DNA from 2 places in the Priestia sp. Y58 genome. Region 2 is predicted to be linked to the other one. Evidence: predicted binding sites of a transcription regulator. Region 2 holds the regulator's gene; the other holds the start of a gene.

Region 1 (11,344 bases), on a different contig from region 2:
TTATGAAGGATATCATTTACTAGCGTACTCTTACCTGATCCAGATACACCTGTAACAGCCGTGAACATACCTAACGGAAGCTTTGCTTTTACATTTTTTAAATTGTTTTCTTTTGCTCCTATAATTTCAATCATTCGATCTTTATCTATTGACCGTCTTTCCGCTGGAAGAGGAATAAACTTCTCTCCTGATAGATATTGACCCGTTAAAGAGTTTTCATCCTCCATCACTTCCTGAGGCGTACCTTGAGAAACAACAGCACCCCCGTGTACGCCAGCTCCTGGTCCGATATCAATTAAATAATCAGCTGCCATCATCGTATCTTCGTCATGTTCTACAACAATCAACGTATTTCCAATATCGCGCATATCTTGCATCGTGCGAATTAAGCGATCATTGTCACGCTGATGAAGACCGATAGAAGGTTCATCTAAAATATAAAGAACCCCCGTCAAACGAGAACCAATTTGAGTAGCTAAACGAATCCGCTGTGCTTCTCCTCCTGAGAGAGTTCCAGCAGAGCGGTTTAATGTTAAGTAATCAAGTCCCACGTTAATGAGAAAGCTTAGACGCTCACGAATTTCACGCAGTATCATATCCGCAATCTTCATGTCTTTTTCAGATAGGCTGAGACTTTCAAAAAAATCATATGCTTCTTTTACGGAGAAGCGGGTTGTATCTCCTATATGCTTTTCGTCAATAAGCACCGCTAAGCTTTCACGCTTTAAGCGATTTCCTTTACATTTTGGACAAGCTTGCTGAGCCATGTACTTTTCCATTTGCTCACGGATATAATCTGAACTTGTTTCATGATAACGGCGCTCTACGTTCCGAAGCACGCCTTCAAATTCGATATGATTTTCTCTTACTTGGCCAAAATCATTTTCATAGCGAAAGTAAATTTTTTCTTTACCGCTGCCATATAATACTTTATCAAATAAATGTTCCGGGATATCTCGCACCGGCACGTCCATATCGATGCCGTAATGTGTACATACGGCTTCAAGCAGCTGCGGATAGTATTGAGAACTTGTTGGCTCCCAAGGTGCAATTGCGTGCTGACGAAGCGTTAAGTCATAGTTAGGAATAACTAAATCTTTATCCACTTCCAATTTCGTTCCTAACCCGTCACACGTTGGACACGCCCCGTACGGACTATTAAATGAAAACATGCGGGGCTCAAGTTCTCCAATGGAGAAACCACATTTTGGACAAGCATGATGCTCACTAAAAAGCAGTTCTTCTTCACCTATCACATCAATAATTACTTTCCCTTCTCCAAGGCGAAGAGCTGATTCCAAAGAGTCCGACAAACGAGCGGCTACACCTTTTTTTACAACAACGCGATCAATCACTACTTCAATGGAGTGCTTTTTGTTTTTTTCCAGTTCAATTTCTTCTGTTATTTCACGCATTTCTCCGTCTACTCGAATGCGAACGTACCCTTCCTTTTTAATATCTTCTAACACTTTTACATGGGTACCTTTTCGTCCAGATACCACAGGTGCCAGTACTTGAAGTTTTGTGCGTTCAGGGTATTCTAAAATTCTATCTACCATTTGCTCAATCGTTTGAGATGTAATTTCAATTCCATGATTAGGACAAATCGGCTTTCCTACACGAGCAAACAAAAGGCGCAAATAGTCATAGATTTCGGTCACAGTTCCGACGGTTGAACGAGGATTTCGGCTCGTTGTTTTTTGATCGATTGAAATAGCAGGCGACAATCCTTCGATTGAATCTACATCGGGCTTATCCATTTGACCTAAAAACTGTCTTGCATATGCCGAAAGCGACTCGACATAACGTCTTTGTCCTTCTGCATAGATTGTATCAAAAGCCAAAGAAGATTTACCAGAACCTGATAACCCTGTTAATACCACTAATTTGTCTCGCGGGATTTCAATATCGATATTTTTCAAATTGTGGGCTCGTGCACCTTTTACCACGATTTTTTCCATCGCCATGTTTTATCACCCTTCCGCTTTTAATTCTAGAATCAAGTCACGAAGCTCAGCTGCGCGTTCAAAGTTAAGCGCTTTGGCTGCTTCTTTCATTTCTTGTTCCATTTCTTCTACGAGCTTTGCTTTTTCTTTTTTGTTGAGCTTATCAAATGCCGGTGCTTCTTCATACGTTTCTGTATCTTCTGCTACTACTGTTGCACGAATTGAGCCTCGAACTTCTTTTTGAATCGTTGTCGGTGTAATACCATGCTCTTCATTGTAAGCTTCTTGAATACTTCTACGACGCTTGGTCTCATTGATAGCAATGTCCATGGAGTTTGTGATGCGATCTGCATACATAATGACATGTCCATTAGCATTTCGCGCAGCACGTCCGATGGTTTGAATAAGCGATCGTTCTGAACGCAAGAATCCTTCTTTGTCGGCATCTAATATGGTTACTAACGAAACTTCCGGAATATCTAAACCTTCACGAAGTAAGTTAATTCCTACAAGCACATCATATTTTCCAAGCCGCAGCTCTCGGATAATTTCAATACGCTCGAGCGTCTTCACCTCAGAGTGAAGGTATTGAACTTTAATGCCAATTTCTTTTAAGTAGTTCGTTAAATCCTCAGACATTTTCTTTGTTAACGTCGTAACGAGCACTCGTTCATTTCGCTTAATCCGGTCGTGAATTTCTCCAATTAAATCATCAATCTGTCCTTCAATTGGTCGAACTTCAATATTTGGATCCAATAATCCCGTTGGACGGATAATTTGTTCAATCACATCAGGTGCCTTCTCAAGTTCGTAAGGACCTGGTGTTGCAGAAACATGAACAATTTGGTTAATATGCTGTTCAAATTCATCAAATTTAAGCGGGCGGTTATCTAATGCAGACGGCAGGCGGAAACCATGGTCTACTAATACTTGTTTACGCGCTTGGTCTCCATTATACATTCCTCTAACTTGAGGAATCGTAACGTGTGATTCATCCACAACAAGAAGGAAATCTTCCGGGAAGAAGTCCAGCAGTGTATAAGGTGTAGAACCAGCTGGACGAAGCGTTAAATGACGAGAGTAGTTCTCGATTCCCGAACAAAAGCCCATCTCTCTCATCATTTCTAGATCGTAGCGCGTGCGCTGCTCCAAGCGCTGCGCTTCTAAAAGCTTTCCTGCTTCTTTTAGCTTCTCTAGCTGTTCTTCTAATTCTTTTTCAATGTTTTGAATAGCAACACGCATTTTTTCTTCTCTCGTGACAAAGTGGGATGCCGGGAAGATAGCTACATGTTCACGATCTCCAATAATTTCTCCTGTTAGAGCGTCAACTTCTCGAATGCGGTCAATTTCATCTCCGAAAAACTCGACGCGAATACAGTGTTCATCTCGAGATACAGGAAAAATCTCCACAACATCGCCGCGAACGCGAAACGTTCCGCGCTTAAAGTCAATATCGTTTCTTTCGTACTGTACATCCACTAGCGTACGAAGCAGCTGATTCCGCTCTTTTTCCATTCCTACTCGAAGAGATACGACCATTTCTTTGTATTCTTCCGGAGACCCTAATCCATAAATACAGGACACGCTGGCAATAATAATGACATCTTTTCGTTCAAAAAGAGCAGAAGTTGCCGAGTGCCGAAGTTTATCAATTTCATCATTAATGCTTGCATCTTTTTCAATAAATGTATCTGTTTGAGGTACATAAGCTTCAGGCTGATAGTAATCGTAGTAACTGACAAAGTATTCAACTGCGTTATTAGGGAAAAACTCTTTAAACTCACTGTACAATTGACCAGCAAGCGTTTTGTTATGAGCCATAATTAATGTCGGCTTATTTATTTCCTTAATAACATTAGACATGGTGAAGGTTTTTCCCGTTCCTGTAGCACCTAACAAAACTTGATGCTGCTTACCTTCTTTAATTCCTTTCACAATCTTTTCAATTGCCTTTGGCTGATCACCTTGCGGTTGATATGGGGATACTAATTCAAACTGATCTTTCAAATGAAGGCCTCCGTTTCCATTTTCTTGTTTTATCTATTTTTTATTACGATATGTAAAAACCGAAAACACGAACTGATATTCGTATTTTATCACTTTATAATCATAAATGAAACTAATGAGTATTAATCTTATATAGTGTTTGTTTGTTTTTATTTTTTACCCTGTTACTTTATTACCCACTAAATTCTTATACTACCCTTTTCGAAGGGAATACAACTCTTTGGATGAAAGCAATAAAAGAAAGTAAGCTGCGTAATTGTTTGAAAAAGATAGGCTTTTGCGCCAATTTCTAAATTATGATACAGTATAAAAAATATGTACTGAGAGGGGTTTAGTATGGCAAGCGTTGATCAAGTTCTTATAAATAACTCCTTTATAACAGTTGAAGAATCAACTTCTTTAGCTAAAGTGAAATCTGAACTTTCAAACTATGACTTCGTTGTAGTCACAGCAAGTACCTTTTATGTAATACAAAAAGATGAACGATACCTGTTAACGGGTCATGACGAGGCATCTTCCATAAAAAAAGTAATAACGGATACAAATTGGCCTTCATCTTCTACTTCTACGTTAGCCAATTTACAAGCCAACACAAACTGGAACAGACCAGTCCTCATTCAAGCAGAAAACCAAGAAACCACAATAGGACTTGTAACACCTTCACAGTGGATTACACATTTGCATAGCCAAAATGAGATATTAGCTTCCTATTTTGATACATTGGCAGAAACCATTAATGATGCAGTGACAGCGGTCGATAATGAAGGAAATGTAATCTTGTGGAACACTGCTGCGGAACATACGTATAAGATTCAGAGAGATGATATTATGGGTAGAAAAATCGGAGAGCATTTCAAAGATGAATCAATCATTCTACATACGATTCTAAATGAAGGGCGCCCTGTACGCGGAACGTATCATCGTCCTAATGAACAAACTCACGTGCTCATCAATGCATCTCCTATTATAAGAAACAATCGAGTCATAGGTGGAGTCGCAACTGAACACGACATTACCAATATTGTAAGATTAAATGAAGAAATTGATGTGTCTCTTCTCATTCCAAAAGATAATCCATTTTCTTCTTTCGCGGGTATCAGTCCTGAAATTAAGCAAGCCGTTGACATTGCCAAAAAAGTGGCATCTACAGATATGCCTATTTTATTAACAGGAGAACCTGGTTCTGGGAAAGAAATGCTGGCTCAGGCCATCCACTACGGGGGATCTAAACATAAAGAACCTTTTTTATCTTTAAATTGCGCCACTATTCCATCGGGACTCCTGGAAATTGAGCTCTTTGGTCATCAAAAAGATGTCTTTTCAGAAGATCCAACAACCATTGCGGGAAAACTGGAGCAGGCTCACAACGGGACTTTATTTATTGAAGAAATTGATAAAATGCCTCTTGAAATTCAAGTTAAGTTTCTCCGTTACTTGGAAGAACGATCCTTTTATCACGTTGGAGGCACGGAAGAAATTCAAGTTCAAACCCGAATTATAGCCTCTACCACGACGCCTTTGGAAGAGTTGCTAAAAGCCGGTGAATTCCATGAAAATCTTTACTATCTGCTGACCGTCATCAACATTATTATTCCGCCGCTTCGAGACCATAAAGAAGACATCGAAGCATTGACTCAGCAATTTGTACAGGAATTCAGCAAGAAGTATAAAAAGAAGGCTCCTTTCATTAGCTCTGAAGTTCTCGAAGCCTTTATGCAATACGATTGGCCAGGCAATATTCGCGAGCTGAGAAATACGATTGAACGAATGATTTTTCTAAGCGATCAGTCGTTGATTACCCTTACGCACCTACCTGACAATCTGAAAGATGCAAGTTCTTTCACAGAAGTTCAAAAAGAAGAAGAGTCTCTTCAAGAAGCTAGGCTAATAGAAGAGACTCTTCAAAAAACCTATGGAAATAAAAGTGCAGCAGCAGATCTGCTTGGCATTTCACGCGGCACCCTTTATAACAAAATCAAAGAATACGGATTAAACTAATTAAAAAATTCGACACGAAGCTCAGAGTACTTGTGTCGAATTTTTTATGTTTCTTTGACTGAACTTATTTGGAGAAATTTTTTAATACGAACCATACATTGGCAGGGCGTTCGGCTAGGCGTCTCATGAAATACCCAAACCAATCAATGCCGTAAGGAACATAAACCCTTACTTTATATCCTTCTTTTACTAGACGATCCTGCAGCTCTACGCAAATTCCATAAAGCATTTGGAACTCAAATTGGTCATTTGAAATACCATTTTCTCTTACTAATCGTTTTGTGTACTGAATCATTTCTTCATCATGACTTGCTACAGCTGTATAGTGACCATTTAATAAATGCATTTTAATGATTTTTTTATAGTTTTCATCTACGTCTTTCTTTTCTGGAAATGATACTTCTGGTGATTCTTTATAAGCTCCTTTTACTAGACGTAAATTGGCTTGATATTGATGTAAGTCATTCATATCTTGTTCTGTACGATAAAGATACGCTTGAATCACAATTCCAACATTATCGAACTCTTTGCGTAATTCTTTATACATATCAAGGGAGATTTGGCAGTGCAAGTAGTCTTCCATATCAATTCGAACAAAAATATTATTCATTCTGGCCATGTGTAAAATTCTGCGCATATTTTCCATACAAAGCTCTTTGCTAATATCCAACCCTAAAGAAGTCATCTTTAATGATAAATTTGATTGAACTCCCGATTCTGCAATGGCTTCTAGTGTCTGAATGCACATGGCAGTAGACAACCTGGCTTCCTCTTCTGTAAAAACAAATTCTCCTAAATAATCGAGTGTAACAACTTTTCCACTATTGTTAAGCTCCTTAGATGTTTGAATTGCTGATTCGGTTGAGTCTCCAGCAACAAAACGAGCTGCCCCCATCCTCAATCCATACTTTTTAGCTAATTTGTTCATTGAATGATTTTTGCCAAGCGACTGAAACATCGTTCTCATTAATACTTCCATCAATCCTAAACCTCCTTTTATTTTTTAAAATCAAAAAATAAACTAAATTTTCAGATTAATAATTTTATTTTTCTATACCCTTCTCACATTTCTGTACACCTATTTAAATGAATTTATACATAAGTGTTTAAAATATTTCATTCATAAACATATTTGTCTAATTAATTTGATTATACTCGCTCGTTAAATGAACCGGAACAATATTGTTATAAGTTCTAACTCATTTTTTTACATAAAAAAGCTCTCCACGTTGTGCAGAGAGCTTTTGTGTACAGTTTAATAACAAGCGATTAACTTATCATCAAACCAACAATCTTTATTTTCCAGCTGCTAGCATGCTTTTTGCATATATAAAACCGATGGCTGCTGAAAGTAAATCTATTAAAATAATAAGCGGATAATCTGCGTACCCTTTATATACAGAAACAGCTATCAACAAAAGCGTCAGCGCTGTGGCAACATATAAGTTATATGTTACTCTAGCAAACAGAACAAGCAATATGGCGGGTAGAAAAACTGCGGCAATCGTTTTGACTTCCACAAACATTTCTCCTTTTTATCCGTCTTTTAACCAGCTTGTGAATCACGTTTTGTATAATTGTGTACAAACAAAATACCTAGTTCATGATGTTCGTTGTCATACAATGCTCGCTGAGTAAAGCGAACTTCTCCATTTTCGTCAATAACTTCTAGCTTACAAAAAGCACGGTTATTAACTTGTAATGCTTCATAAAATTTATGGACTTCAGATACAGCGATTCCATTTACCTTAATAATCACTTCTCCTACTTTCAAACCCATTTTCTCTGCCGGAGAATGAGGGATGATTCCTAATACAACCAAACCTTGTGTGCGCTTAGTAAATAGTGCGGGCGCTTTTTCATCGCTTCGACGCTGTTGCAAACGAATCGACTCTCTTCCTATGATCGCTAGAATAACAACAGCTACAGCGGCAAGAGGATAAAAAATGGCAGCAATCGTAATGATCGTTAATCCCACGCCTAATGCTAATACACGCTTACCGGTAAATTCAATAGATTTAAACGGCACCATACTTTGAATTCGCTGATAAAAACCGATAGCAAAAGGAACAAAAAACAAGCTAAATGATGTTCCGTCAATAGATAACACAGGCCACCATGGAAACACAGACGTAATGGCGCTGCCTGGAATTAAGACAAAAAGCGGGACTACCCATAATTTTTGAGAGTAATGAGCCCCAATTTCCTGCCCTCTTTTACTTTTCACAATGGCTGGAGACGTACCTTTTGCTCCAAATTTCCAAATTAAATATCCTTCTGCTAATACAAGCAGAGACATTAAAATAGTCAGGGAAGGTAGATCTGCGTTATGGGCTTGCACAGACCACGTTTGAATAAATCCTTCACCGAAACCAGATGCCGGAATAAGCAAGGTTGCAAGCACAGCCAGTCCTACGGTGTAAGAAGGAGAAAGCCATTTAAACGTCCAAGGGCCGCTTATGATAAAAGTTAAAACAGCTACAAGTACAATCATTCCTATAGATACATAGACACCTAGCAACACGGTAACAACGGATAAAATCAACCCAATAATGATACCTGGAAAAAATAAATATTTTGCTTCTAAAATAAAATCAAACACGCGAACATGAAAATTCTGACGCTCTCTCTTGACGCGAGAAAGACCTACAAAAAACGAGACGAGCAGAAATAAATAAGTTAACGGATGTAAAAACAAACGCCCGATACCTTTTAAGAGCTCTAATGCAAAATCCATTTTTTCACCACCTGTATTTTTCACATTTTTATTACAACATTTACGATTGATTGTTATGTATCATAGGCTTCTTTATTTTATCAAAATGCATCACTAACCGACAATGTTGTTTTTACTAAAAAAGTTCCGCGCTTTGGAAAAGCACGGAACTTTTTCTACTTCTTATTGACTAGCTAGCTTTAAAGCCGTTTGAAGCTGACGATCTTCATCTTTTGATTTAATTTTTTCTAGAAGTTTTGTTTGTAAAAGCGCTGCTGTATCTTCATCGATTTCACCTGTAGCTTTTTGCTTATTGGCTTTTTGGAATGCAGTTACAGCTGTTTCTGTCTCTTTACTAAAATATCCGTCTGTACGTCCAGGTTCAAAGCCAAGGCCTTTTAGCATCACTTGAGCATTCTTAACTTGGTCACCTGTCATATCACGTGTTAATGGCTTTTTATCAACTTGAATTGGATTTGCATAATAATAATCCGGCTGCTTGACTTCTACTGTTGGTTTTATACCTTTTTCGTTAATCCAGTTTCCATCAGGCGTTAGCCATTTATAGAACGTTAATTTTAAATTACTGCCGTCTTCCATTGGAACAGCTTGTTGAACCGTTCCTTTTCCATAGGATTTTTCACCAACTAGCTTGTATCCTCCTGCTTCTTTTAATGCCCCGGCAAGAATTTCAGAAGCGGATGCACTTCCTCCATCAATTAAGGCCACAATTGGATAATCCTTTTGCTTTTTCATTGAAGAAACCACTTTTTGACGTTCACCGTTACGATCTTCAATTTGGATATATGGCTTTTTATTCGTTACTAATTTATCAAGCATTTTTTCAACGCTCGTTAAATAGCCACCAGGATTTCCCCGAACGTCTAGAACTAAGCCATCAATATTTTTATTTTCAAGTTTTTTCAACTGTTTCGTAAATTCGTCTCCCGTTGATTCAGAGAATGACGTAATTTCCATGTAGCCAATTTTTTTATTGTTTACATTTTTAACAGAAGAATAGACGGTTTCAATTGGAATCTCATCTCTTACAACTTTTACTTTCATCGTTTCTTTCACGCCCGGTCGTTGAACATCTAATGTCACGGTAGAGCCTTTTTTACCGCGAATTTTTAATACTGCTTCATTCAATTCCAGACCCGCGATACTTTTACCATCGATCTTTAAAATCTGATCATTTGGTTTTAATCCTGCTTTTTCCGCAGGAGATTGTTTAAACGGAGCTACGATTGTTACTTTTCCATCTACCATGCTTACTTCAGCGCCAATTCCCTCAAACGATGAATCAAGAGACTGCGTGAATTGCTGTGCCGTTTTCTTATCCATGTAAGATGAGTGAGGGTCTCCTAAGGTTTGTACCATTCCTTGGATTGCGCCATCTAATAATTTTTTGTCATCTACATCTTTGTAATATTTTGAAGATATCAGTTCATAAGCTTGCTTGATCTTGTCTAGCTCTTCCTTTTCCACTTTACTATCATTTGAAGAAGTTGTAAGGGGGGTACTGACCGTTCCAGCATTTGCATACTGAATGCCAAAATATGTACCTGCTGCTCCAACAACTAAGGAGAGTGCCATTAATAGTGCAACGATTTTCCGATTCAAGTTCTTTCATCCTCCTCAACCTTAAGCCATCTCTTCTTATTATAATAGATACAACCAAAACTATGTAATAAAAAGGATGCATGTGTTATTTGTAGCAAAAGGCACCACACAAATCAAGTGCGATGCCTTTTTGTTAAACTATATGTTGAGCTTGTACCACGTATGCTAGGAACTTAAAATTTAATATAACTTTCAGGGTTTACAGCGGAACTTTTGCCTTTCCAATCGCCTTTATGCAATTCAAAATGCAGGTGAGCACCAAACGAACGTCCTGTGTTCCCTATATAACCTAATTGTTGACCTTTATTGATAGATTGACCGCTTGAGACGCTGTAGCTCTCTAAATGAGCATAAACTGTAACCCACGTCTGACCTTCTACATTGTGACGAATAAATACGGCATTACCAAAAGAAGAAGAATGATATGCTCTAATTACCTTTCCGCTTGCTGCGGCTACAACTGGCACACTTTCTCCTCGCTTTCCAATATCAATACCGTAGTGTCCTCTTCCAAACGTTTCTCGATACCCAAAATGAGATGTTACCGGGCCCTTTGCCGGCCTCATAAACGACCCGCTTGTAACAGGGGGTGCCTCCTCTGTTGCCCCGGCTGTTTCAATTTCTTGCTGTTGAGCTTGTGCTGCATTTTTTTGATCAGCTAAAATAGAAGCTTGCTCTTCTAATCCAACTGCTTCTTCATTAAATTCTTTTTCCTGATCTTTGAGCGTTTGCATGAGCTGATTCTTTTCATCCACTTGTTTTTGCAGCTGCGCACGAAGATTTTTAAGCTCTTCAAGCGCTTGATTTACTTCCGTTAGCTTGTTTTGAACTTTTGTTTCTTTCTCTTCTTTTGCCTTTTTATCGGCTTCATGCTGCATTAACAAATCGCGGTCAGCCCCTACAATTGTCGAAACCGCACTCACTCTGCTAATAAAGTCTCCGAAGCTTTCAGAGCCTAGCAGTACATCTATGTAATCCACAGACCCGCCATTTTCTTGTAAAGCACGAGCACGTTTTTTTAATAGCTCATTTCGTTTTTCAATTCGTTTTTTTA
Region 2 (11,344 bases):
TCATCTTACTAAATCTCTTTCGTTTTATCAAGAGATTGAGCACTCTCTTGGTACTCTTGATAGCGGCGATGTACCGTCGCTTTTGAAATATTATGACCAAAACCTTTTAGCGTAACTGAAATTTCAGCAAAGGTTAAGCCGTTATGACGAAGGCGGACAATTTCTTCAATCGGCGCTTCTTTTTTTTCCCTTCCCGAGTTAACTCCTTGATTTTTTAAATTTTTCTGCGGACGATAACCGTTTTCTACGGCTCTTTTCATTCCTCTTTTAATTTTAGCATTATGTAATTTCCGCTGATGCTCTTCCACTAAGCTAATAATATCTAACACCATTGAATCAGATTCTGAAAGCTGAAGCTGACCTTGATGACTAATCGTATAGATGGTAGCATTTTCTTTATGAAAAGCATGAAGCAGCGCAATTCGGGCATTTCCTCTGCCTAATCGTGTTTCGTCTTGAATGAGCAGCACGGATATTTTCTCTTCTTTCATTGTATGAAGAACATCCAAAATACCCTCTCTGTCTACATCATATCCGCTTGCTTTTTCCATCACGACTTTTTTCACCTCTAGATGGTGAAGATCAGCAAGCTTTTTTAATTCTTCTTGCTGGCGCTGTAAAGATGTTTCTTGGGTTTTTTTATCCGTACTGACACGGCAATAAATAATGGCGTCCACTTTTATCACGACCTTTTCGGCTTCTAACAATATTCAGGAACGGCCGTTACACACTACTGTTCAATTGCCACTTGATTATGTAACTCTTTTTTTAAAACAGGAATATATAATTTATCTCCAGGTGATAAAGACTGGGCAGTATCTGAGTTTAAATCATTGACGTCTTCAACCCATTTGACAAATTCATTGGTGGTCAAATGATGGTGATTATGATACTTGTTGGACAAGTCCCAAAGCGTATCTCCTTTTGTAATAGTAACCGTTGAATATTTGTCTAAATCTACTTTATCCGCTCCTAAAACCAGCGTCAATACATATGTAAGTGCAGCGATAACTGCAAAAAAAATAGCGTAATGTTTCATAGAATGTAAGAATTGTTGCATATTATGATCCCCCTATCAGAATATATGTTCTTATTTTATTGAGAACATTTGTTTCTGTCAATGGAATTCTTCGAACTTATGTTTGTATATTGACACATCACGTGGTATAATTCACCTAAAGAATAGCTAAAATCGAGGTGAAAAATATGAAGCTATCAAAACGTCAACAAGACATACTAGATTTTATTAAGCACGAAGTAAAATTAAAAGGTTATCCGCCTTCTGTTCGCGAGATTGGGGAAGCGGTAGGATTAGCCTCTAGCTCCACTGTACACGGGCATTTAGCTCGTTTAGAAAGCAAAGGGTTAATTCGCAGAGATCCAACAAAACCAAGAGCAATCGAAGTTCTTCAACTAGATGAAGTAAACATCCCTAAAAGCAATGTCATTAATGTTCCTGTTATCGGTAAAGTAACAGCGGGTCTTCCTATAACAGCCGTTGAAAATGTGGAAGAATATTTCCCTCTTCCAGATAAATTCGTTTCTCCAGATGATCATGTATTTATGCTTGAAATTATGGGAGAAAGTATGATTGAAGCAGGTATTCTAGATGGCGATATGGTAATCGTACGTCAGCAGCAAACGGCTAATAATGGAGATATTGTGGTCGCTATGACCGAGGATAACGAAGCAACGGTAAAACGTTTCTTCAAAGAAGAAAATTTCGTTCGTTTACAGCCTGAAAATTCAACGATGGCGCCTATTATTCTTCGCCACGTAACGATTTTAGGAAAAGTAACTGGTGTATATCGCACGATTCACTAATCAGACACTGTATGTAAAGCCAACTAATCATGATGTTAGTTGGTTTTTTTACGTTTGTTTTCTAAAAAAATTGGCATATTATAAATGATACGTTGAATCATCGCAAGCAGGTAGAACGGTTTTTGTAAAGCTTGTTTCACTTTTTACTTTCTATCTGCATTTCCGCGACTCTTACAAGGAAATACAACCGACCATAAGAAGGATGTAGTTTATGACCAATACACCAAGGAAAACAGAATCATTTCAAACCATTGTACCTACCAAAGCAATGAACATGTTTCTTTTTCCTTTTTCTTTTGATCGAAAAAATAAAGAGCAGCTTGTTCATGCACTGAAAGAAAATTTGTTCGAGTTTTTTTCCATTCAAAACAAACATTTAGAAAAAGAATACTACGGAGAACAGTATTACGTATCTCATGATAGCCTGGATCAATATTTTCTTCCTTACATTGAATGTATTCTATTCCCTGACTCGTGCGAAAAAGAAGGGTTGCTTCGATTTTCCAAAAAAATAGACCATACCATTACGTTACACACTTCCTCCACCACCGTGTCTAGCAACGTGCTGTCTGTGGATGTTTTTTTATGTCCTTTTGAAATTGGCGTCATGACCATTCGCACTGAGATGAGCCATGATCATTATACCTATGATGATATTTTAGAATTCATGAATCATTTTCGTGTATTAGAACCGAAGCTTGCTGAAGAGCATGGATCCACCATTACCTATGAACATCATCGCTATAGCAAAGTACAAGATTATATTTTTTCACAGCTTGCGCCATTTTTGAACGAACACATCAAGAAAGAAGCCACGCGTGAACAGCACGTTGGGAGCCTTCCTTATTTTATCGATGAACGGATGTTTGTGTTAAGTTATGTAACGGTAAATAAAGAGCAAGAGATTAATTCCACAACTTTATTTCGTACTGGGCAGCTAAATAGCTATACGCCTGACGGGAAAGCGTTTATTTCTGCACACAATCATGAGTATATTAAAACGTATAATACTAAACATGTGTATGAAAGGTGGGCTCCTGAAACTTATTACGTCATAACAGACCATGTGTTTTCATGTATTTCTAAATCGGCAGACTCTAAAACGGATCAGCTTTTGATGAATCATCTATTTGGCCAGCATTACTATAATTTATTTTTACATTTTTTCTATAAAATCGTGTTGCTAAAACTATCTTATGAGTATTCTCAGCTCACGTTTCATAAAAATTCAGAGGGCATTGAACGACTAATCCGCTCTATTACCGTATTTTCAGGTAAATATTTATTTTTAGAAATTAGCTCTCGCACAGAAGGTCAAGAGTTTTCTGAGCTCTTTAAAAAAATCTTCCACATCAATTCTCTTTATCAAGAAGTCAAAGAAACCCTTGGTACTTTGTACCAAAATCAAGAGAAAATCGCAGCCAAACGTCACAATTACTTATTATTGATTTTAACGATTTATACGGTTCTTTCCGGTATTTACGGAATGAATTTAGTTATTAGCAAACTAAAGGGAAACATCAATTGGGATAGTATGAAGCAGTTTTCTATCTTTGAATATATCGCTTTAATAGTAGCTCTATCAGGAATTCTGATCAGCATTAGTCTCGGAGTGAGTTCCCTATGGAATTTATTAAAAGATCGATTTAAAACATAAAAGCTGTTCGCATCAGAAAACACATGATAAAAAAGAAGAGATTGAGACATAACTAAATCAAGCGAGTCTAAAGGAGAACAAATGGAATAAATAAGCTAGCAGGGATTGCTTGTGACACCGCGGTTGATTTCCGTGCAAGACTTCGCTTTCCGCGGGCGGCCGGTGAGCCTCCTCGTCGCTTACGCTCCTGCGGGGTCTCACCTGTTCCGCTTTTCCCGCAGGAGTCTTCGTCTTGCCCTCCAATCAACTGCTGGAAAGAACTAAACAAATAAAACCTACGTTTACCATAAAAAAACGAACCACTAATCAAACATGTTGATCAATGGTTCGTTTTTCACTTCGACTAAAATTCTTTTTTCCCAACCTCTTTTATCTATTACTAAATCACTGCCTACTCCGCTGAACCTTTTATCAAACGTTGTGCCGCTGTTGTAATATCAGAACAATCTAACATTATACTCTATAAGAAAAATATATACAAAATAATAAAATATGGTATCATAGGGTAGGAATTTTGTACCTTATCTTTGAAATAATTTGCAGGAGGTAATATGCTTAACTCATTTTTATCCAAAAGCCTGATTCTTTTATGTGTCATTATTCTCACATGGTCTCTATGGGGCAGTTACAGTGCGATGACAAATTCATTGGAATTAAAAGGCTTGGCTTTAAGTAATTCATTTATCATTGAAGGAATATTTATCACTTTCCTTGTCATTTTTCTAATAGCTATTGCAAGTAGATACATGAACAAAACTGTTTTTTTTATTTCACTGATCGTTTTGACCTTAGGTATTCGACTAGCATGGATGCTTTCTGTTCAAACGCCTGTAAAATCTGACTTTCTTGTCATGCTAGATGCCGCGCGTAATATCGCAAAAGGAAATTATGAATTTAACCAAAGCGTTTATTTCACTACATGGGTATATCAGCTAGGCTTTTCATTCTATGAATCTGTTATTATTCGCTGTTTTGGAGATAATATTTTTATATTAAAATTGTTAAATATTTTTTATTCCACTGGAACCGTTATTTTTATTTATTTAATTGGCGCGAAAGTATTTAACGAACTTGCTGGGAGAATGGCAGCTTTTCTATACGCGTTCTACATTCCGAACATTCTCTATAGCTCAGTGTTAACTAACCAGCATTTGGCTACTTTTTTATTTTATGCAGCTTTTTACCTTATTATAAAAAGATTTGCTCATAGCAAGTTTAGCTGGCTTTATATTGGCCTTCTATTGTCGTTAGGAAATTTAATGCGCCCTCTAGGACCCATTATTATCGTTGCTGTTTTCATTTATTTCATCTTGCAAATTCTTCAACCTTACATTAAAACGAAGGATGCTGCTGAGTTAAAAGTTCGCCGAAAACAAATAGGAAAAAACCTCGTAGGCATACTGGCTACTTTTTTTATTGCAAATGCGCTGATCAACTATTCTTTTGTTGCTAGCGGTATTTCTAAATATCCTTTAAGTAACAGAGATCCTTTATGGAAATTCGTCATTGGCTTTAATTACGAAACAAGCGGTTCTTATTCTTCAGAGGATGCTAGTCGTTTTATGGGTATGCCAATTGGAGAAAAACGAGCTGAAGCAGAAAAAAAGGTAATTAAAGAGCGGGTAGCAGATAAAGAGCAGCTTTTAGATCTCTTTCACATTAAATTCCTAAATATGTGGGGAGGAACGGATGCATCTACATTTTGGAGCATTTCATTAACTCCTCAAGAAGATGTACCTTTTAATAAAGAAAAATTAATTAGTGCTGCTCAAAGTTATGAAAGAATTATTTATGTTTCAACTACTATTCTTTCCATTATTGGACTTATATGTTTATTCCTGAAGAAGCAGGATAAATATCCGTATACACTGTTTTTATTACTAATCATAGGATACGTTCTTATTCACTTGCTTATTGAAATTCAAACTCGCTATCGATTCTTTATTTTTCCAAGTTTTATGCTGCTCGAAGGGTTTGGTATTTCAGTGATTCTATCCTATTTAATAGCACGATTTACTAAAAATAAGCCCCAGACAAAATATGAAGAGATAAATTAAATGGAAGGGATTATGCAACCGTGATAAAATTCCTGAAATTCGGATTTGTAGGTATAATGAATACCCTGCTCACTATTATCAGTTACTTAGCACTCATTCATTTTGATATGAATTATATATTGGCTAACGTACTATCTTATTTTATTGGCGTCATAAACAGCTACTATTGGAACAAATCGTGGGTGTTTCAAGCAACTGTACATAAATGGATGCTAGCTCAATTTTTCATCGTAAACCTTATTACTTTAGCAATTAATACAAGCTGCTTATTCCTTCTTGTACACTATACACCTGCTAATCCAATAATTGGACAACTGTTGTCTACTTGTATAGGAATGTTTATCAATTTTTTCCTTAATAAAATATGGACGTTTAAGCACACAAACCATCACTCGATAGGAGGTAAAGCATGAGAGAACTAATTTCAATTGTGGTACCTATGTATTTTGAAGAAGAAGTAGCCAATGAATGCTACAATCGCTTGCTTTCCGTCATGCATAAAAACCACATTAACTATGAATTCATTTTCGTCAATGACGGCAGCACCGACCGAACAATTGAAATCTTGAAAGACGTAGCGGCTATGGATTCTAATGTGAAAGTTATTGATTTTGCTCGTAATTTTGGGCACCAAACTGCCGTAACAGCAGGCATTGATTATGCTCAAGGTGATGCTATCGTTATTATTGATGCGGACTTACAAGATCCGCCTGAAATGATTCCCGAATTAATTGCTAAATGGCAGCAAGGCTATGAAATTGTATATGCAAAGCGCAAGAAACGAAGCGGAGAGACCTTTTTTAAATTAGCCACGGCTAAGTATTTTTATCGCTTTTTAAATTATATGTCCGATATCGAAATCCCTAAAGACACGGGAGATTTTCGTATTATCGACCGAAAAGTAGCGGATGTATTCAAAAAAATGACTGAACGTAATCGTTTTGTACGAGGAATGATGTCTTGGATTGGCTTCAGGCAAACATATGTAGAATATGAGCGCGATGAACGCTTTGCTGGTGAAACAAAATATCCTTTAAAAAAGATGATCAAGTTTGCTTCAGATGGAATTATTGGGTTTTCAACGAAGCCTTTGCGTTTAGTAATGGTTATTGGCTTAATATCGGTTTTTGTATCACTTTTAGTTTTAAGTTATTCGATTGTTGTTTGGCTGATAGGTAAAAACATTCAGCCTGGCTGGACTTCCATTATGGTAGCTATCACCTTCTTTAGCGGCATTCAGCTACTTGGATTAGGTCTAGTCGGACAATACATCGCAAGAATTTACGACGAAAGTAAAAATAGACCTATTTACGTTGTACGTGAAACCATTAACTTCTCAAAAGCTTCAACAGATTCTCCAAACGTCCGTGAAAAAGTATATAGCTAAAAAAACAAGGAAGAAAACAACTGTTTTCTTCCTTGTTTTTATTCTTTTTGAAGCTGTAAATCACTTGGCTCCCAGTCCGGAATTCCATCATCTTCATCAAATTCAATAATGACATCCGTTACTCCTTTTTCCTGTAAAATACGATTTTCCAGACGATCTTTAATATCATCAGCTTCGGCCACTGTTAAAGAAGGATCAATTTCTACTTTTAATTCAACGTGAAGCTCTTCTCCTTCTTTCATCACCATTAATGTTTGAATATCACGCACTTGCACATCTTGCATGACAATCGCGCCAATTTTTATTTCCATTTCTTTATCTGCTTCACCAAGGGCTCCCGCAGCGTTGTCTAAAAATACTCGTCCTACTACAAAAAACATCATAAGCCCAATTAAAATAGAAGCAATTCCTTCAGCTTGGTGAAAAGGTGTAAACCGTGAAATGAAAACAGCGATTAATGCCAATACGCCTCCTCCAGTAGCTACCAGATCTTCCATAAAGACCAGCTTGGTTGCTGGCTTTGCTTTCTTTAAATGAACAAAGCTTTGGGTAAAAACATTGACCTGTGCGGTATTCATTCCGACATCGTGCAAAATTTCTTTCATTGCCTTAAATAAGACAAACATCTCAAGCAATACCGAGATGCCAAGTACTGCAATATTTAAAATAAAGCCTGAAGACTTCGTCGGATGAAGAATGTGGTGATATCCTTCTTTAATCGTTTCAAACGCCATAATCCCTACTACAAGAACCGCTCCTAATAGAACAAGATTAACCAATCGGCCGAAACCGTTTGGAAATCGTTTGGTCGGGGCTTTTTTACTTAATGCCGAACCTATAAAAACAAAAAACTGATTAGCTGCATCTCCTAAGCTGTGCATCGTTTCAGCAAACATCGCTACATTCCCTGTTAAGGCGAAAGCAATTCCTTTAATAATGGAAATAATGGTATTCACTATAGCGGCCATCATGGCCGATTTATTTCCTTTTCGCAACAATTTAATTAATTCACTCATGTAATCCCTCCGTTTGCACCTTTGATGAGATTCGATTACGGTTAGTGTATGTGAATTTAAAAATTAAAAACCTCCAACATACAAGTTGGAGGTTTTTAGTCATGTTTCATTATTTTTTAAAACGGTACGGTACAGTTGTAACAATTACATTTTTGCGGTAAAGCAAATGTGCTTTTAACAGCAGACTGGACTGATTGTGAAGAATATTTTGCCAACTTTTTTTCGTAATGAATTGCGGAATAACGACCGTAATGGCCATGTTATTTTCTCGCGCTTTTTCCTCAGCCATATCGATGAATCGAAACAGCGGCCGCACTAAGCTGCGGTATTGAGAATGAAACGTAACAATACGAATATCAGGCTGCCACTTCTCCCACTTCTCTTCCATTTTCTTTTCGCTTTCTCGATCAAAGGCCACATGCACTGCAATAACGGTATCACCAATCGTTCGTGCATAATTTAATGAATTTTCTACTACCTTTGTCATTCCTGCTACAGGAACAATGACTACACTTCCTTCAAGCTTTCCAATCTTTTCTCCTTGCTTAATGCGAAGCTGCTCTCCTACCGCTTCATAATGCGTATGAATGCGATGAAAAATATAAACGATAACCGGTAAGAAAATGAGCACGGACCATACTTGTGAAAACTTCGTTGTAAACAAAATAATTAGCACCGTTAAGGTTATGAGGGCCCCAATTAAGTTAATAGTTAGCTTCCCTTGCCAGCCGGCCGGCTTTTCTCTAAGCCATTTGACAATCATGCCTGTTTGAGAAAGCGTAAATGGAATAAACACCCCGACTGCATAAAGAGGAATTAATTGTTCAGTCGCTCCTTTAAAAGATACAATTAAGACAATAGAAGCAATTCCAAGGGTCACAATTCCATTCGAATAGCCTAATCGATCGCCACGAATTTGAAACATTCTCGGCATGTATTTATCAGACGATAGGTTGACAGCAAGCAAAGGGAAAGCAGAAAAGCCCGTATTCGCCGCTAGCACTAGAATTAGAGCTGTTGTGCCTTGAATAAAATAATAAAATCCATTTCGTCCAAACACACTTGATGCAATTTGTGATACAACCGTTTCATCTGCTTTTGGAGAAATGCCAAGCCAATAAGCTAAAAACGTGATGCCAGAAAATAAAACGGCTAAAATACCGCCCATCAGCATTAATGTATGAACAGCATTTTTTGCACCTGGCTCTTTAAAGTTAGGCACTGCATTTGAAATGGCTTCTACACCTGTCAATGCCGAACACCCTGATGAAAAAGCTTTTAATAATAAAAACAAACTAATACCTGGCACTACTGTACCGAGAGAGGGATGAAGCTCAGGTGAAACTTGACCTGTCGCTATTTTAAACAAGCCTACCGCTATTAACAAAATAAGAGCAATAACAAATAAATAAACCGGATAAGCTAATACAGAAGCGGATTCTGTTACACCACGTAAATTTAAGACGGTAATAAAAATCACTAGCAAACACGCAATTACTACATTGTAATGATGCAGCGTTGGAAAAGCCGAAGTTAAAGCATCGGTTCCTGCTGAAACACTCACAGCAACTGTTAAAATATAATCTACCAACAGTGATCCCCCAGCGATAAGCCCGGGATTTTCTCCTAAATTGGTTTTGGAAACAATATAAGCTCCTCCGCCTTGCGGATACGCATAAATAATTTGACGGTATGAAAGAATTAAAGCCGTCAGTAGCACCAATACCCCAATCGCAATTGGAATTGAATACCAATAGGCAAGGACGCCTACTGTTGCAAGTACAATCAAAATTTGTTCTGTTCCATAAGCCACTGAAGATAAGGCATCTGATGATAAAATAGCCAGTGCTTTAAGCTTACTAAGCTTTTGATCGCCTAACTCTTTTGTTTTAAGCGGCTTTCCAATCAATAATCTTTTGAGAACTGAATAGTTCACGTAATTTCCCTCCGATGATTGCCTAGCTACTATTTACTGTTCATTGCTAAGCTCCGTTACAAGTTCACGAATAAGTGATATTATTCCTAAAAAATACTTTTTTATGTTAAAAAAGCGCACAAAAAAAACACTAAGGGTTCTCAGCGTTTTTACACAGCTTAAACCTCCTCTCCAAAACGCTTATGGGGTTAGCTGTCGGATTCGGGCTATGAGAGTAGCCCTACCTTTAAAAAAGGATTCACCCCAAGTGACAATGCACAAATTTGGGTCCCCCACTCCTGACGAATTAAGCGATAACAGGTCAATATAATTTTCGGTTAAAGAGTATGATTGATAACATGTTTCTTTCATAACTATCCTTTGTTCTTAGATAATATACTCCCGTACAAATGGTTTGTAAAGCATTATTTTACGTAAATTATAAAATAGTGCTTAAGACGCTTTTAATGGGAAAACAAAAGGCCTTCTGCCTGCTTACAGAAGACCTTCTTGCTTTAACTTTTTGCTTTTAAAACGGCTGCTAGCTTGTTTTTCGTTTGAGGACCATAAATGCCATCTACATCATAAGGAAGATACATAAGCTGAAAACGTCTGACTGCATCTTTCGTTTGAACTCCATATATTCCGTCTACTGACCCTACTTTAAAATTAACCGCGTTTAATGCTCTTTGAAGCTGTTTCACAGCTTCTCCAGAATCGCCTTGTTTTAAAATTCCATTGGGAAGTGGATATTGTTCAGAAGGTGGTGTTGGAGATGGTGTTGATGAAGTTCCTGAAGGAATAACAATTGTTTTTCCAACCTGTAGTGTTAAAGGATCAGAAAGCCCTGTATTCGCTTCTTGAAGCGCCTGTACTGTTATGTTGTACTTCTGTGCAATACTGTAAAGCGTATCTCCTTGCTTGATCGTATACGTTTTTGTACCCGGTTCAGAAGGTGAAGGATTTGGTGTTGGAGATGGGGATGGATTTGGAACTGCACGACGCGGTAAATTTAAATATACGGCAATTCCTTTTGCATACGATTCACCCATGCTTTTTAAAAAAGCTTCATTTTGAAGAAGTGCTGCATCTGTACTGTTATCAATAAAAGCTATTTCAGTGAGTACTGCGGGCATATTTGTTAAGCGAAGCACCGCATAATTGGCTGATTTTCGACCGCGATTCGGATGATTATACGACAGCAGCGCTGGCTGTACTTGGCCGTGTACAATCGATTGAAACGTTTTACTGGCATTGCTAGCGCTTCTATAAACATAATCTTCGTACCCTGTTCCTCCACCGGCATTTACGTGAATAGACATAAATGCGTCTGCGCCCCACGAATTAGCTTGAGAAGCGCGCTGAGATAACGATAAAAAAACATCTGTGGTACGAGTGGTTTTAATCGTAAAATCACTGTACGTGCTATTTAAATAGCTTATTAAATATTGTTGAATTTTCAAAACTAGGTTTTTTTCATACAATCCA

The links. The regulator LexA, encoded in region 2, represses DNA repair genes until DNA is damaged. The targets are predictions, from matches to a motif close to CGAACATATGTTCG.
Region 1: the regulator LexA is predicted to act here: its motif matches at 4,022-4,035, upstream of uvrB (excinuclease ABC subunit UvrB).

What each region holds. Positions count from the first base shown of each region.
Region 1 is NZ_JAKWFL010000006.1:144,827-156,170, forward strand. Features, by position in the region: gene uvrA (excinuclease ABC subunit UvrA) at 1-1,967, opposite strand, end outside; gene uvrB (excinuclease ABC subunit UvrB) at 1,974-3,953, opposite strand; gene MMB68_RS18825 (sigma-54 interaction domain-containing protein) at 4,290-5,951, shown strand; gene MMB68_RS18830 (proline dehydrogenase) at 6,016-6,930, opposite strand; gene MMB68_RS18835 (DUF2198 family protein) at 7,247-7,471, opposite strand; gene MMB68_RS18840 (PDZ domain-containing protein) at 7,498-8,688, opposite strand; gene MMB68_RS18845 (S41 family peptidase) at 8,851-10,290, opposite strand; gene MMB68_RS18850 (murein hydrolase activator EnvC family protein) at 10,464-11,344, opposite strand, start outside.
Region 2 is NZ_JAKWFL010000001.1:302,097-313,440, forward strand. Features, by position in the region: gene MMB68_RS01675 (YneB family resolvase-like protein) at 9-677, opposite strand; gene yneA (cell division suppressor protein YneA) at 731-1,060, opposite strand; gene lexA (transcriptional repressor LexA) at 1,207-1,824, shown strand; gene MMB68_RS01690 (magnesium transporter CorA family protein) at 2,036-3,481, shown strand; gene MMB68_RS01695 (hypothetical protein) at 3,549-3,749, opposite strand; gene MMB68_RS01700 (ArnT family glycosyltransferase) at 4,033-5,538, shown strand; gene MMB68_RS01705 (GtrA family protein) at 5,559-5,951, shown strand; gene MMB68_RS01710 (glycosyltransferase family 2 protein) at 5,948-6,925, shown strand; gene MMB68_RS01715 (cation diffusion facilitator family transporter) at 6,964-7,941, opposite strand; gene MMB68_RS01720 (APC family permease) at 8,051-9,877, opposite strand; cyclic di-AMP (ydaO/yuaA leader) riboswitch at 10,040-10,180, opposite strand; gene MMB68_RS01725 (N-acetylmuramoyl-L-alanine amidase) at 10,372-11,344, opposite strand, start outside.